Regions from separate parts of the Solibacillus sp. FSL W8-0372 genome, predicted to be linked through region 3. Evidence: riboswitches for the same ligand, from Rfam matches in the RefSeq annotation. Region 3 holds a riboswitch; each other region holds the start of a gene.

Region 1 (4,694 bases), 1.0 Mb from region 3:
GAAGTTAACTGAAGAATTCGGTGCTGCAATTTTAGATAAATCAGAAGAAGAACGTTTTAAATTTTTCCGTGAGCACGGTTTGAAGCTAGAGTTGGCAAAATTACAAAACGATCTGAAAAACTTCCGTGTTGAATTTGACGTTTGGTATTCTGAAACTTCATTATATGAAAACGGCAAAATCGATGTTGCTCTAGAGAAACTAAAGGCAAATGGACACGTATTTGATGAAGATGGAGCAACTTGGTTCCGTTCAACTACATTTGGCGATGACAAAGACCGCGTATTAATTAAAAACGACGGTTCATTCACATATTTAACACCAGATATTGCTTACCATGAAGATAAATTACGTCGCGGATTTGATAAATTAATCAATATTTGGGGTGCTGATCACCACGGTTATATCCCACGTATGAAAGCAGCGATTGAAGCACTTGGCTACGAGCGTGAAACATTGGAAGTTGAAGTAATTCAAATGGTTCAGCTTTACAAAAACGGTGAGAAGTTCAAAATGAGTAAGCGTACAGGTAACGCCGTAACTATGCGTGAATTAGTAGAAGAAGTAGGCTTGGATGCAGTACGTTATTTCTTCGTAAAAACTGCAGGTGATTCACACATGGATTTCGATTTAGACTTAGCAGTATCACAATCTAATGAAAACCCAGTGTATTATGCGCAGTATGCACATGCACGTATCTCATCAATTTTACGTGCAGCAAGCGAGCAAGGTTTTGAAGCATCATTAGAAAACCTGAACTTACTTGTAGCAGAAAAAGAAGAAGATGTTCTGAAAAAGGTCGGCGCATTCCCACAAATCGTGGCAGATGCAGCGAAACACCGTACACCGCACAGAATCGCAAACTATATTCAAGACTTAGCAGCAGCATTCCATAGCTTCTACAATGCTGAAAAAGTATTAAACCAAGATAACAAAGAGTTAACTGCAGCGCGTTTAGCGTTAATTACAGCAGTAAAAACAACTTTAGCAAATGCGTTGAAATTAATCGGCGTAAGTGCACCAGAGAAAATGTAATACAAAATTTCACGACACTCTATTTTCTATTAACGGAAAATAGGGTGTTTTTTCATTGAAAATGCGATGTTTCTACTTTTTAGCTGAGCCGTTCTACCTTTTGTTGTAAAGGATCTCCTTTTGGATCGAAACGTTCTACATTAGCGTGAATATTTTCGCCTTTCTCCTACCACCGTTCCACTTTAAACTGGAAATCCCTCCCTTATTTATTAAGTGAGTGAATCCCTACAAAGAAACTAGGGATATCTATTGACTTGTAAATTCCCGAAACGTACTATTAATTTGAAGAAATAACTACGTAAGACAACAGACAAGGGTGGTGCTTTCCATGAGCAAGGAATTATTTATTGAAACGGACGAGCAGCGACAATGGTTGGAAAAGCTCGAAACAATTTCAGAGAGTATAAAGCAATTGGCACAACAAACAGATGAGCAAGCGACATTTCCATTTGAAAATTTCCAAAAGCTACGCGAAATTGGCTATACAAAAATAACGTTGCCAAAGGAATACGGTGGAGATGGCTTCACCGTATATGATGCGCTTTTACTACATGAAACATTGGCAAGCTATTGCGGAAGTACGGGGTTGGCAGTTTCGTGGACAATTCAAAATGTAGGCGAGATTTTTGAAAACCGTTACTGGAATCCTCAAAAGCTTGATTGGTTTGGTGGAGAAATTGCAAATGGTGCGACAGTAAATCGTGCAGTAAGTGAGTTTGCGATGGGAAGTCCAGTGCGTGGTGGGCGTCCGGCGACTTCCGCAAAACGTGATGGCGAACATTATATAATTAACGGGCGTAAAAACTATACGAGCGGTGCACCGGATCTCGATTATTTTTTAGTATCTGCATGGATTGAAGATGTGGATCAGTTAGGGTTTTTCCTTGTTCCGAAAACAGCTGAAGGAGTATTGGTCGAAAACACGTGGGATGTGGCATCAATGCGCGGTACGGGAAGCGATGATTTAGTGCTCGACAATGTACGCATTGATCAGACGAACTTAGTGGAAATCCCAAACTATACAACAGGTTTTAAGTTAAACGGCTGGTTACTGCTTATCCCGGCGACTTATTTAGGGATTGCACAGGCAGCACGTGATTATGCGGTTGATTTTGCGAATAGCCATTCACCAAATAGTATTCAAGGGACAATTGCACAATTGCCGAATGTTCAAACGCTCATCGGAGAAATGGATTTAGCATTAACAAAAGCTCGTTTTACTATTTATGGGGTAGCAAGACTGTATGATGACCCGACGAAGAAGGCGACCTTAGTTAACGAAATCAATATTGCTAAACATGTTGTGGCAAATACAGCGATTGAAGTCGTTGATAAAGCGATGCGTTTAGTTGGCGCAAAGAGTCTTCAACGGTCCAACCCACTTCAACGCTATTACCGTGATGTACGTGCAGGCTTACACAATCCACCAATGGATGACATTACAATTAAGCGTTTAGCAGAGACAGCAATTGAAAACAATTTAAAAACAAAAGAATGATCTGTGTTATTTACTACGCAGAAACTGAATTATAAACAAATTATCTGAAACTTTGGTAATTTTGCATACATTAAGTGAAATATCCGCTATAATAAAAATATTAATTAAATATGTACTATAAAGGTTCTTACTATATCTAATTAAAGTAAGAAGTAAAAGGGAAATCGGTTCAAATCCGATGCGGTCCCGCCACTGTAATTGCTAGTTTGGAGCTATATGCCACTGAAATTTTCGGGAAGGCAGCTCATAAACGTTAATGCATAAGCCAGGAGACCTGCCTTTATAATGCCCGATTAATACCTACGCGGATAGGATGTGGTGAATGAATTTTTTATTTGAATTTATTTGCTTTCATAAAGCTTCCTAGTATGTAGGAGGCTTTTTATTTTTGTGTAAAATAACAAGTTAGAACAATTTTAGGAGGAATTAATTACATATGAAAACTTGGCAGCGACTTTCTTCAACAGGAATTATTTCAATTATGCTTCTTGCAGGCTGTGGGGTTGAAGAAACAGCAGTAGAAAAAGATTCAGCTCAACAATCGAAAGACATGGTTGAGGAACAAGCACAGTTCCCTATAACGGTAACGGATGCTTTAAACAAAGAAGTGACAGTGGAAAAAGCTCCTGAACGCATTATTTCCCTTATTCCATCGAATACAGAAATATTATTTGGCTTAGGCTTAAATGAACAAATTATTGGAGTATCCGATAATGATAATTACCCGGAAGAAGCTCAGACAAAAGAAAAAGTCGGTGGGATGGAATTTAACTTGGAACAATTGATTGCATTGCAGCCAGATCTAGTAGTAGCTCATGAATCAGGTCTTTATAGCTTTAACGAAGAAGGTATTGCGCAGCTTGAATCAGTGGGCATTCCTGTATTTGTAGTGAAAAATACTACAACATTTGAAGAAACATATACGACTATTGAACAAATTGGGCAATTAACAGGGAAAACCGCGGAGGCAACAGAGATGATTGCATCCATTCAAAAAGGAATTCAAGACATTGAAGTTAAAGTGGCTGATTTAGAAGAAAAATCTGTGTTTATCGTAGTGGGCACAGAGCCGGACTTATATGCAGCAGGACAAGAAACATTTATTAATGAAATGCTAGAAGTGTTAAATGTAGAAAATGCAGTACAAGAGCTTGGATGGCCGATGTATAGCTCTGAGCAATTTGTTGATAGTAATCCAGACGAAGTGATTGTAACATATGAAAACGACTATGAAAGCATCGTAAATAACTCTGCCTATAACGAAATGGATGCAATTAAAAATGGCAATGTTCATGTCGTAGATGGGGATACGACGAGTCGCCAAGGTCCACGTATTGTAGAAGGTATTGAATCACTAGGTGAGGCAATTTATCCAGATGTATTTAAAGAATAGAAAATATATATATGCTTATGCTACTTCCATTGCATTGCTTCTTTGCAGCTTGTGGATCGGAGTATCATTTGGAACGGTTAATATCCCCCTTTCGACATTATGGGATAAAACGACAGATCCGATAGCTTACAGTATACTGTGGAAAATTCGAATGCCACGGGTAATTTTAGCCGCAATCGTTGGTGCATCACTGGCGATTGCAGGGGCGGCTTTCCAGGGGCTATTAAAAAATCCATTGGCCGATCCTTATACGCTAGGGATTTCATCAGGTGCATCAGTCGGAGCCGTTATGACAATTTTTTTAGGTATATCGATTCCGTTTCTTGGTGCATTTACATTACCAGTATTCAGTATGGCAGGTGCCGCATGTACAATGGTCATAGTATTAACATTTGCGCGACTTGTGGATCGTTCTATGAAAATGGAAACGTTAATCTTAACAGGAATTATATTTAGCTCGTTTTTAGGTTCATGTATCTCATTAATGGTTGCTTTAACGGGGGAAGAGCTTAGAGCAATTATTGGTTGGCTGCTTGGTAGTGTATCGATGCGTGGCTGGTCATATGTAAATATGATTTTACCATTCATGATTATCGGTACGAGTATTATATGGTTCAACCGCCGTGAGCTGAATGCAATGATATATGGAGAGGAACGTGCTCAATATTTAGGGGTAAATGTGAAGCGCAGTAAATATATGATTTTAGCAGGTGGCTCCATCTTAACGGGATCTGCTGTAGCTGCTTCCGGTACGATTGGTTTTGTCGGTT
Region 2 (4,694 bases), 250 kb from region 3:
GGAATTGGCTTAGATTTCGTACATGGTAAAACAGAAAATATGAAATCGCTTCTACAGCATGGTTTTCCTAAAAATAAAACATTAAGCATCGGCATAATTAATGGTCGGGATATTTGGTCAGCTAACTTAGCTGAAGCTGTTTCTACAATAAGTACAGTTAAGCAACTAAGTGGTGTTAATGATTTATGGATTAGTTCTTCCTGCAGTCTACAGCACGTCCCTGTTACAAAAAAATCAGAACAAAATCTTCCACATGAATTATACGATGCGCTTGCTTTTGCTGACGAAAAAATTCGGGAAATTGCACATTTAACAAATTATATTCAGCATGGAACGTGGGCTAAAGAAGGTATCGTCGCAAATAGTATTAAAGCAATTGAATCTTTAGCGACACACCCTATACGAAAAAATGAGCAAGTTAAAAATTTAGTTAAGGGAATTAAGGATACAGATTTCACACGTACTGTTCCATTCAAAGAACGTCAAGTACTGCAAAAGAAATCGTTAAACTTACCCGACTACCCTACCACAACAATCGGCAGCTTTCCTCAATCTCAGCTAGTAAAGAAAACACGGGCGGCATGGCGTAAGAAAGAAATTACTGACGAACAGTACGAGGCATTTGTAAAGGAAGAAACAGCACGTTGGATTCAAATTCAAGAAGAAATTGGATTGGATGTATTAGTACACGGAGAATTTGAACGAACAGATATGGTGGAATACTTTGGAGAACATTTAACTGGATTTGCCTTTACGAAAAATGCTTGGGTTGTATCATACGGCTCTCGTTGCGTAAAACCACCAATCATTTACGGTGATGTTGAATGGACACACGCGATGACTGTTAAAGAGGTAGTTGAGGCACAAAAGCTTACTTCTAAATATGTAAAAGGCATGCTTACTGGACCTATCACTATTTTAAATTGGTCATTCGTTCGCGATGATATCTCAAGAAAAGAAGTAGCATTCCAGCTTGGTTTAGCAATTCAGCAGGAAGTAAAGGCACTAGAAGATGCGGGCATAAAAATTATCCAAATTGATGAACCTGCACTTCGGGAAGGACTTCCTTTACGTAAGGAAAATTGGGCTGAATATTTACAATGGGCGGTGGATTCGTTTAAGCTGGCAACATCAAAAGTGGCGATAGATACACAGATTCATACCCATATGTGTTATTGCGAATTCAATGATTTTATAGATCCAATCCGCGCTTTGGATGCAGATGTAATTTCATTGGAAACTTCCAGAAGCCATGGAGAGCTAATTGATTCATTAAAAGTACATCCATATGAACTTGGAATCGGTTTAGGTGTTTATGATATTCATAGCCCCCGTGTTCCAAGCATCTCAGAGATAAGTTCTATATTAGAAGAAAGTCTCGCTGTTATTCCAAAAGATCAATTTTGGATTAACCCTGACTGTGGTTTAAAAACACGCCATGAGTCCGAGACGATTGCTTCATTAACGAATATGGTAGAAGCCGCTAAGCTACTACGCGCTCAAGTACTATCTGTCTGATTTCAAAAAAATACAGTAAATCACTAAACACTTAAATATTAGTGGTTTACTGTTATTAAAATTTTGTCAGACGATAAGCTATGGAATTAATAAACGGAGGAATTCCGCTTATCACATTCCAAAATAGGAAAACAAGTGTTTTTTTAATATATAACCGGAAAACCTCCCTTTATTTACATCTAAAACTGAGGTCTTTCAACATATAAGCGGAAAACTTCCTCTTATTTTCCTTAACTTAAATTCATATAGATGAAAAATTTATATTTAGTCATTGTAGGATAGCTATTTGTATGACTCTCCCCTTATTGTTTACAAATAGCTATCTAAGAATAACTAAATTTTACTGGAAAAGGTTTAAATTTAACATTTAATTAAAAGGGAAGAACGGTGTGAATCCGTCGCTGTCCCGCAACTGTGATTCGGAGCCACTCACAATAAACCACTATTACTAAAATGGGAAGGTGTGAGAAGCGTTGATGATAAGCCAGGAGACCTGCCTTTTCAAGTACAAACCAGTAACCTACGCGGATAGGAGGTTTAGAGTATGAAAGTAAATGTTCTTCATGCTCATAGTGCGACAATTATACAAAGGTTTTCATTGCGAAAAAGAAAACTTCTCTTGTATTCCTTGTCACTTTATGAAGCGACCATTTAGCAACAACTTCAAATTACGATGTTGCTATTTTTTGGACTATAGGAGGAATATAATATGCAATTGAACAAAGTACTTCAATATAAGCAATTGATTAATGAAGTAATTTCAACATATCAAACAGAGGTAAATGCAAACGCTATTAAAAATATTGCGCAACAATTCATAGCACAATCACCAAATGATTATAAAGAAATTACGGCTGCCTGTTTTCAAAAGACAACCGACTTTTATATTAACCAATTAAAAGAATTCATCTTATTTAATAATCTGCATGAAGCTTCAGAAAGTATAAGAAAATATGCGGATCAACTAATCAATCAATCTCCTGAAGAATATAAAGAGATCAATTATGCCTATTTACATGTAAAATACGAATTAATTGGTCAGCCTTTGATAACAGCAAATAAAGTTATAAAATGAAAAATCATTAAAAAAAATAATAGAAAAAAGGAAAATCCACTTTACATAGACGAAAGTGGTTTTTCCACTCTATATGAGTTCCATTTTCCAAATAATTGAAACATTCTTCTTTCTATGTTATATTACCAGTAATTAATTTCCGAGCAATTATACTTAGCCGTTGGTACACTATGCAATCCTACATAGAAAAGAGGAAGTTTATTTGAAGTGTTCAATTCCCAAAATTATATTAATAAGTCTATTGAGTATATGTATTAGTGGCTGCGTAAAACAAAATTTTTCAGGATCTGAACAAGCCTTCTATGAACAAGTTGCATCAGGAGTACATAACCTAACCAACCCTACTGAGAATAAATCTTTACAGGAAATTATTGCGATTAAGAAAAAAACTTTTCGAATCGAAGAGGAAAATGACTTAGAAAAAAGATTGACCTTTCAATTCCAAGTTAGAAATTTAACCGATCAGCATATAAATATTGCCTACATCGGCTATTTCCCTAAAGAATTGAACTCATATTATTTAAGCAGAGAGTTTGTAGAATTTAGAAGCTGGCAATTGAAGCCTCTGCAAACAATAGAAGCGACTCAATCTATGGTTGTACAACATGAAGATAATCTGCCATTAGAGACAAGGGAGTTTCTAAAAGAGAATGGCCATATTATTTATTTTGAATTCTTAATTGATGAACAGCCGCATTATATAGCGGTAGATATTGAAGCTATTGATGCTGATTAATTAAAATCACCTTGGTCCATCAATAACAAGACGTCAACTATCATTTTTTTATTAAGTAAATAAATCAAGGAACAGTTTCTCATTCATTATTAAAAACTGTTCCTTTTCTTTATAAACAAAACAGGTCGAATTCCTTTGATAACTCTGTTAAAAAGGCGATGCCAGCAACACTATTGCCGACTTGATCGATTGCAGGACCATAAATTCCTATTCCAATTGGGCCTTGTAGGTGCTCAATTGCCCCATTTTTCACAACTGCGATTATCGCTCCGGACACACCGCTTTTTGCCGGTAATCCAATGAATGCCGCGAACTTCCCTGATGCATTGTACATCCCGCAAGTGAACATTAATGCTTTAGCAATATGAATCACTTCTTTACTGCAAATGGCGGCACTATTTTCACCATTGGTTGCAAAATAAAGAGCCATTTTCGCTAAATCCTCTACATTGACCGATATGGAGCAGAGCTGTAAATATACTTGCAATGCTTCCTCTACGTCTGATTTTAAAAAGCCATTTGCCTGCAAAATATAGGCAATCGCGCGGTTATAATCGGCTGCATGATATTCTGATAAATATACTTCGTTGTCGATGTGTACTTTCTTCCCTATTATTTTCTCTAAAAATAATGTTACTGATTTCACCTTTTCATACATTGTTTCTCCTGGTAATAAAGAGGCTACTGTAATTGCACCTGCATTAATCATCGGGTTAAATGGCTTATTATTGTGGCTTTCTAAACGGACGATAGAATCAAAGGAATCACCTGTAGGTTCAACATCAACATAACGCATAATTTCCTTGGACCCGTAGTGATTCATTGCCACCATAAAACTAAATACCTTTACTAAACTTTGAAGTGTAAAAATTTGAGTACATTCCCCAAAAACGACCTTTTCTTCCATTGATACTAAACTGACAGCAAAAGCATTCGGATCGGCCGTAGCAAGAGCCGGGATATATGTCGCAACCTTCCCTTTAGCCGTCATCTGTGCAGCATGTTCATAAATTCCCTGTAGTTTTTCCATTGAAGCTAATCGTGAAAACTAGCTGCTCACCTCTCTATTCTTAAATACCTATTACCAAAAATATTAATTATTCTTTCCCATTTTGTCGGTTATTATATTGTATAATTTTAACAAATAAAGTTAGATATCTTAAAAATACTAGGAAAATTAGGTGATTACCATGTTCCGACCGCTAAAATCAGGAGATACAATTGGTATTTTTTCTCCGTCCGCTCCAGCGACTGCTACAGCGAAACAACGCTACATTCGTGGAAAAGAATTTTTACAATCAAAAGGATTTCATATTATTGAGGGGAATCTAACAGGAAAACAACATGGCTATCGTTCAGGTACTC
Region 3 (4,694 bases):
TAGCAGCATTGGCTGCAGGTCTTGCTCTACAAGAATTGGAAAAATCGAACAATCAAAGTACACAACCTCAATATGATCAATCAAAACAGATGGATTCTACACAAAAGCAAATTGATTATTTAATAAAGGAACTAAAACAAATTAAAAAGATGTTAAGTTAAGAAGAAGAAAATAGTTTTAGTTCACAAAAAAAATCGAAAAGCATCATGCTAATCGATTTTTTGTGCATTATGGTAGAAGTTTTAGAGAAGATTTAACCTCTCTTTACCCACTATTATTTATTATGATGATAATGTTTTATTTCCCCGTTTTTGAATTTTACTTCAAGCTCAAAGGACTTATAGTTTTCATCGAGAGCAAATGCTTTTAGTACTTCTTTACGAACATCGTCATCACTTGTAGTTTCGTCAAATGTTAACTGTTTTAACGCATCGACAAAATTTTCGTACGCTTGATCACCTTTATACTCGATACCTTTAATTTCATCATCTAGTTCTGCATAAATATTGTTTCCATCGTTCTCATATTCAACATCATATGAATTGCGATTCGCATATTCTACGTCTAAATCAAATTCAGTAAAAGCATAATTTACATCTGCGACCTTAATTCCAGTACGTTCATTTTCATTTTCAGAGTTATTAGTGGTATTTTTGTTATTCGCTGATTCATCAACAGTACTATTGTTACCTGTAACATCCTTATTTGTCTTTGTATCATCGTTGTTACATGCGTACAATAACCCCAACAATAAGGGCATTGTAAGTAATAATTTAAATAATTTCATTTTATTCTCTCCTTTAAAAGTGGCTTGATAACTTAATTTAAGCCTCTAATTTTTAATAAAAGTATTCCCAAATTAAAATAAGCTATCCATTTCTACTGAAATTAAAAATTTCCCTTATTGAAGGTACAGTGCTGGACTTGCCGCTGTATTAATTGGTCTTAGCGAAAACGGCAGCTTTAATAATAACGTACCGATTGACGTAACAGGTGCGATTGACGGTGAAGGAAATGTGAAGGAAATTGGCTCAATGAAAGCTAAAATTCTCATTGCTGAAAAAAGCTGTTTTTCGCATATTTTCTTACCTGTGGAAAATGAAAAAGAGGAGAAGGAAGTAAAAAAGATGAGCAGCTTAATATAAACATTATTACGGTGGCTTCTTTAGAAAATGCTGTAAAGGAAATAATTAGGCTCAATAACGACTAACCGGTATCGGGAATAGTCCTATCATTTTTTAACAGACTGTGTTATTTTTATAATAATTTAATAATTTGCAATTGATTAAGTGCTTACAGATTTTTGTAAGGTAAAAGGGAAATTAGTGAAAGACTAATGCAGCCCCCGCTACTGTAATAGCTGATGAACTCACAACAAATCACTGTCGGAATGATGGGAAGAGGTGAAAGTAAAAGGAAGCTTAAGCCAGGAAACCTGCTTATTCAAACGATACTTACTTTTCGGAGGGAAAAGTATAGGCGAAACTAGTCATTGTTTTTGTGTATTTAAACACTATCCTATAATTAATTTCACATGCCTGTACCTCTTTTTCGATGAGAGGTACAGGCATTTTTAATTTTATTTGGAGATATTTACAGTAAGGAGGAAATTTAAGTGCAGGCAATTATGATTCAAGGTACAGCATCCGATGTGGGGAAAAGTGTACTATGTACAGCACTTTGCCGCATTTTTGCAAATGACGGTTATCGTGTGGCTCCATTTAAGTCACAAAATATGGCACTTAATTCGTATATTACAAAAGACGGTGGAGAAATCGGGCGTGCACAGGGGGTTCAGGCAGAAGCCGCAAAAATTGACGCAACAACGGATATGAACCCGATTTTACTTAAGCCTAAAGGGGAAATGGTATCGGAAGTGATTCTACACGGTAAACATTATGCCAATATAGATGCGCTTAGTTATCGTGAAAATATTGTTGAAGCAGTGATGCCTGAAGTTCGTTCATCACTTGCCCGTTTGTCGGAGAGCTATGATGTTCTTGTTTTGGAAGGTGCGGGAAGTCCGGCGGAAATTAACTTAAAGAACCGGGATATTGCCAATATGCGGATGGCCCATGAAACTGATGCTGCTGTAATTTTAGTTGCCGATATTGACCGGGGTGGTGTATTTGCTTCAATTGTCGGGACGTTAATGTTATTAGATGATACGGAAAGGTCCCGTGTCAAAGGAATTGTTATTAATAAGTTTCGAGGTATGAAAGAATTGCTTAATGATGGGATCGATTGGCTGGAGGATTATACAGGTATTCCTGTGCTTGGCGTAATTCCATACTTTGATGTTCAAATTGAAGCAGAAGATTCGCTCGCTTTATCCAGCCTGCGTTTTAAAAAACCGCAGCACCATGAATTTGCGATTGACGTCGCAGTTATCCGGTTTCCGCATATTTCGAATTTTACCGACATAGATCCGCTTATTGAAGAGCCGGATGTAGGTGTGCGCTTTGTTACGGCACTTAATGATTTGAAAAATCCAGATGTCGTGATTTTACCGGGGACAAAAAATACGGTGGAAGATTTTTTATGGCTTCAGCAAACCGGGTTAATGCAAGGGATTTTACAGTTAGCGCATCAAAATGTCCGCATTATCGGTATTTGTGGAGGTTACCAGATGCTAGGTGAAATTATCCGTGATGAGCAGGCGGTTGAAAGCACGGGAGGCACATATTTAACTTTAGGTTTGCTGCCGATTGAAACAACATTTATTAATAGTAAGCAAACAGTGCAAGTTTCCGGAAGGAGCTGTACAGGTCATGAGATTGAAGGGTATGAAATTCATTTAGGGCGCAGTGTAGCAACAAAACCGTTGAAGCCTTTCATTCAATTTTATGACGGCCGGACAGATGGTGTCTTTACGGAGCAAGTATTTGGTACATATGTTCACGGGATTTTCCAAAACCGTCCGTTCACTCGCGATTATTTTAATACAATCCGTAGGCAAAAAGGGATGGAGCCTATTTTAGGTGATGTTTTATCCGATTTTGAACGCCGTGAACAAGCGTATGAAATGCTGGATCACCATGTTCGTTCTCACTTAAATATGGAGAGGATTTATTCGTTTATTTCGGAAAGTAAGATTGAAATGAAGTGAATGGATAGGTAGATATTTATAAAAAAGGGGAATGGACACGATGTATTTTATTATTTGTGTAATCGCAGTACTCATCGATTGCATTGTAGGGGATCCAAAAAAATGGACGCATCCTGTCATTTATATTGGCAACGTGATTTCGTTTTTTGAGAGGAAATGGAATAGCGGGAGTGACAATAGAAGACGGATCAATGGCTATCTAACAGTTTTTCTCACGGTAACTATTACAACGGGCTCTGTTTTTTTTATTATCATTCTTGCACTGAAAGTACATCTTCTCATTTGGCTAGTAGTCGAAATCTTTTTGATTAGTTTAGCACTAGCCCAGAAATCATTAAAAGAAGCGGCGATGCTCGTTTACGATTCTTTGGAAGCGAATGATTTATCCGAAGCAAGGAAATATTTAAGCTGGATTGTGGGCCGTGATACGAATCATTTGGATGAACCTGAAATTGTAAGAGGTGTCATTGAAACCGTCTCGGAAAATACGAGTGACGGCGTGACGGCTCCGCTTATGTATGCGCTATGTTTCGGGGCAACCGGTGCATGGTGCTATAAAGCTATTAATACGTTGGACTCGATGATCAGCTATAAAAATGAACGGTATGCAGATTTCGGATTTGCTGCAGCAAAATTGGATGATGTTGCGAATTATGTGCCTAGCAGAATTTCCGGGTGGTTCCTTATAATATTTACAAAATGTGATACGGCAAAACCTTTCAAACACCGCTATAAAAACTGGCTAAAGGATGCTAAAAAACATCCAAGCCCGAATAGTGGATATTTGGAGGCAGCTACTGCTGTTCAGTTAGGAATTCGTTTAGGCGGGTTTAATCGCTATGGCGGGGTGGAATCCTTCCGTGCTTATATGGGTGAACCGTACGAAACGATGCAAAGAATACATATTAAAAAAGCGATCCGGCACATGTATGTTTGTACATGGTGTGTTGTGATAACAGGGGGAATATTGTATGCAATTGCCTGCACATGGGGCTAATGCGGCAGTATTATATAAAGCGATGAATTTAAAAATGCCGGATCAAGTCATCGATGTGAGCGAAAATGTCAATCATCTGGGGGTACCGAAGCTAGTAGAGCAACAGTGGCCAAACCTGTTAGAAAAAATTACTGGCTACCCGGATGAACAAGCAGAACCATTTCGATCGCAAGCAGCCGATGTACACGAAGTGGCGGCACAACACGTTGTCGTTACGAACGGTGCAGCAGAAGGGTTAATGGCTTTGGCGCAGCTTTTTAAAGGATATGAAGTAGCTCTGTTACAGCCTTCGTTTTCGGAATATGCGAGAACACTAAAACAGCAGAATTGTGTTATTCATTCTATTTTAGCTGACGATATTGAAACATATCGATTTAATGAGGAAATATTGGAGAAACAGCTGAAAGATGTCCATGCCTGCTATATTTGCAATCCGAATAATCCAACAGGCGTATTAATGAAAAAAAATTGGATTGAACAGTTGGTTAAAAAGTACCCTCATTGTAATTTTGTTGTCGATGAAGCGTTTATGGACTGGACCGATGAATCGGAGAGCGTCATTCCATTAGTGAACAGTTATCCTAATTT

The links. A riboswitch is a leader RNA that binds a small molecule or an ion and turns the genes downstream of it on or off. The one in region 3 is predicted to bind cobalamin.
Region 1: another riboswitch for cobalamin. It lies ahead of MKY13_RS02520 (ABC transporter substrate-binding protein); the one in region 3 lies ahead of MKY13_RS07450 (cobyric acid synthase).
Region 2: another riboswitch for cobalamin. It lies ahead of MKY13_RS06240 (hypothetical protein); the one in region 3 lies ahead of MKY13_RS07450 (cobyric acid synthase).

Annotation. Positions count from the first base shown of each region.
Region 1 is NZ_CP150204.1:497,050-501,743, forward strand. It holds gene argS (arginine--tRNA ligase) at 1-1,033, shown strand, start outside; gene MKY13_RS02515 (acyl-CoA dehydrogenase family protein) at 1,362-2,531, shown strand; cobalamin riboswitch at 2,636-2,828, shown strand; gene MKY13_RS02520 (ABC transporter substrate-binding protein) at 2,968-3,924, shown strand; gene MKY13_RS02525 (iron ABC transporter permease) at 3,908-4,694, shown strand, end outside.
Region 2 is NZ_CP150204.1:1,283,449-1,288,142, reverse strand. It holds gene metE (5-methyltetrahydropteroyltriglutamate--homocysteine S-methyltransferase) at 1-1,518, shown strand, start outside; cobalamin riboswitch at 1,852-2,034, shown strand; gene MKY13_RS06240 (hypothetical protein) at 2,228-2,593, shown strand; gene MKY13_RS06235 (hypothetical protein) at 2,796-3,329, shown strand; gene glsA (glutaminase A) at 3,439-4,359, opposite strand; gene MKY13_RS06225 (S66 peptidase family protein) at 4,514-4,694, shown strand, end outside.
Region 3 is NZ_CP150204.1:1,529,894-1,534,587, forward strand. It holds gene MKY13_RS07435 (translation initiation factor 2) at 1-161, shown strand, start outside; gene MKY13_RS07440 (YusW family protein) at 275-787, opposite strand; gene MKY13_RS07445 (S16 family serine protease) at 939-1,145, shown strand; cobalamin riboswitch at 1,271-1,458, shown strand; gene MKY13_RS07450 (cobyric acid synthase) at 1,616-3,109, shown strand; gene cbiB (adenosylcobinamide-phosphate synthase CbiB) at 3,150-4,106, shown strand; gene MKY13_RS07460 (aminotransferase class I/II-fold pyridoxal phosphate-dependent enzyme) at 4,081-4,694, shown strand, end outside.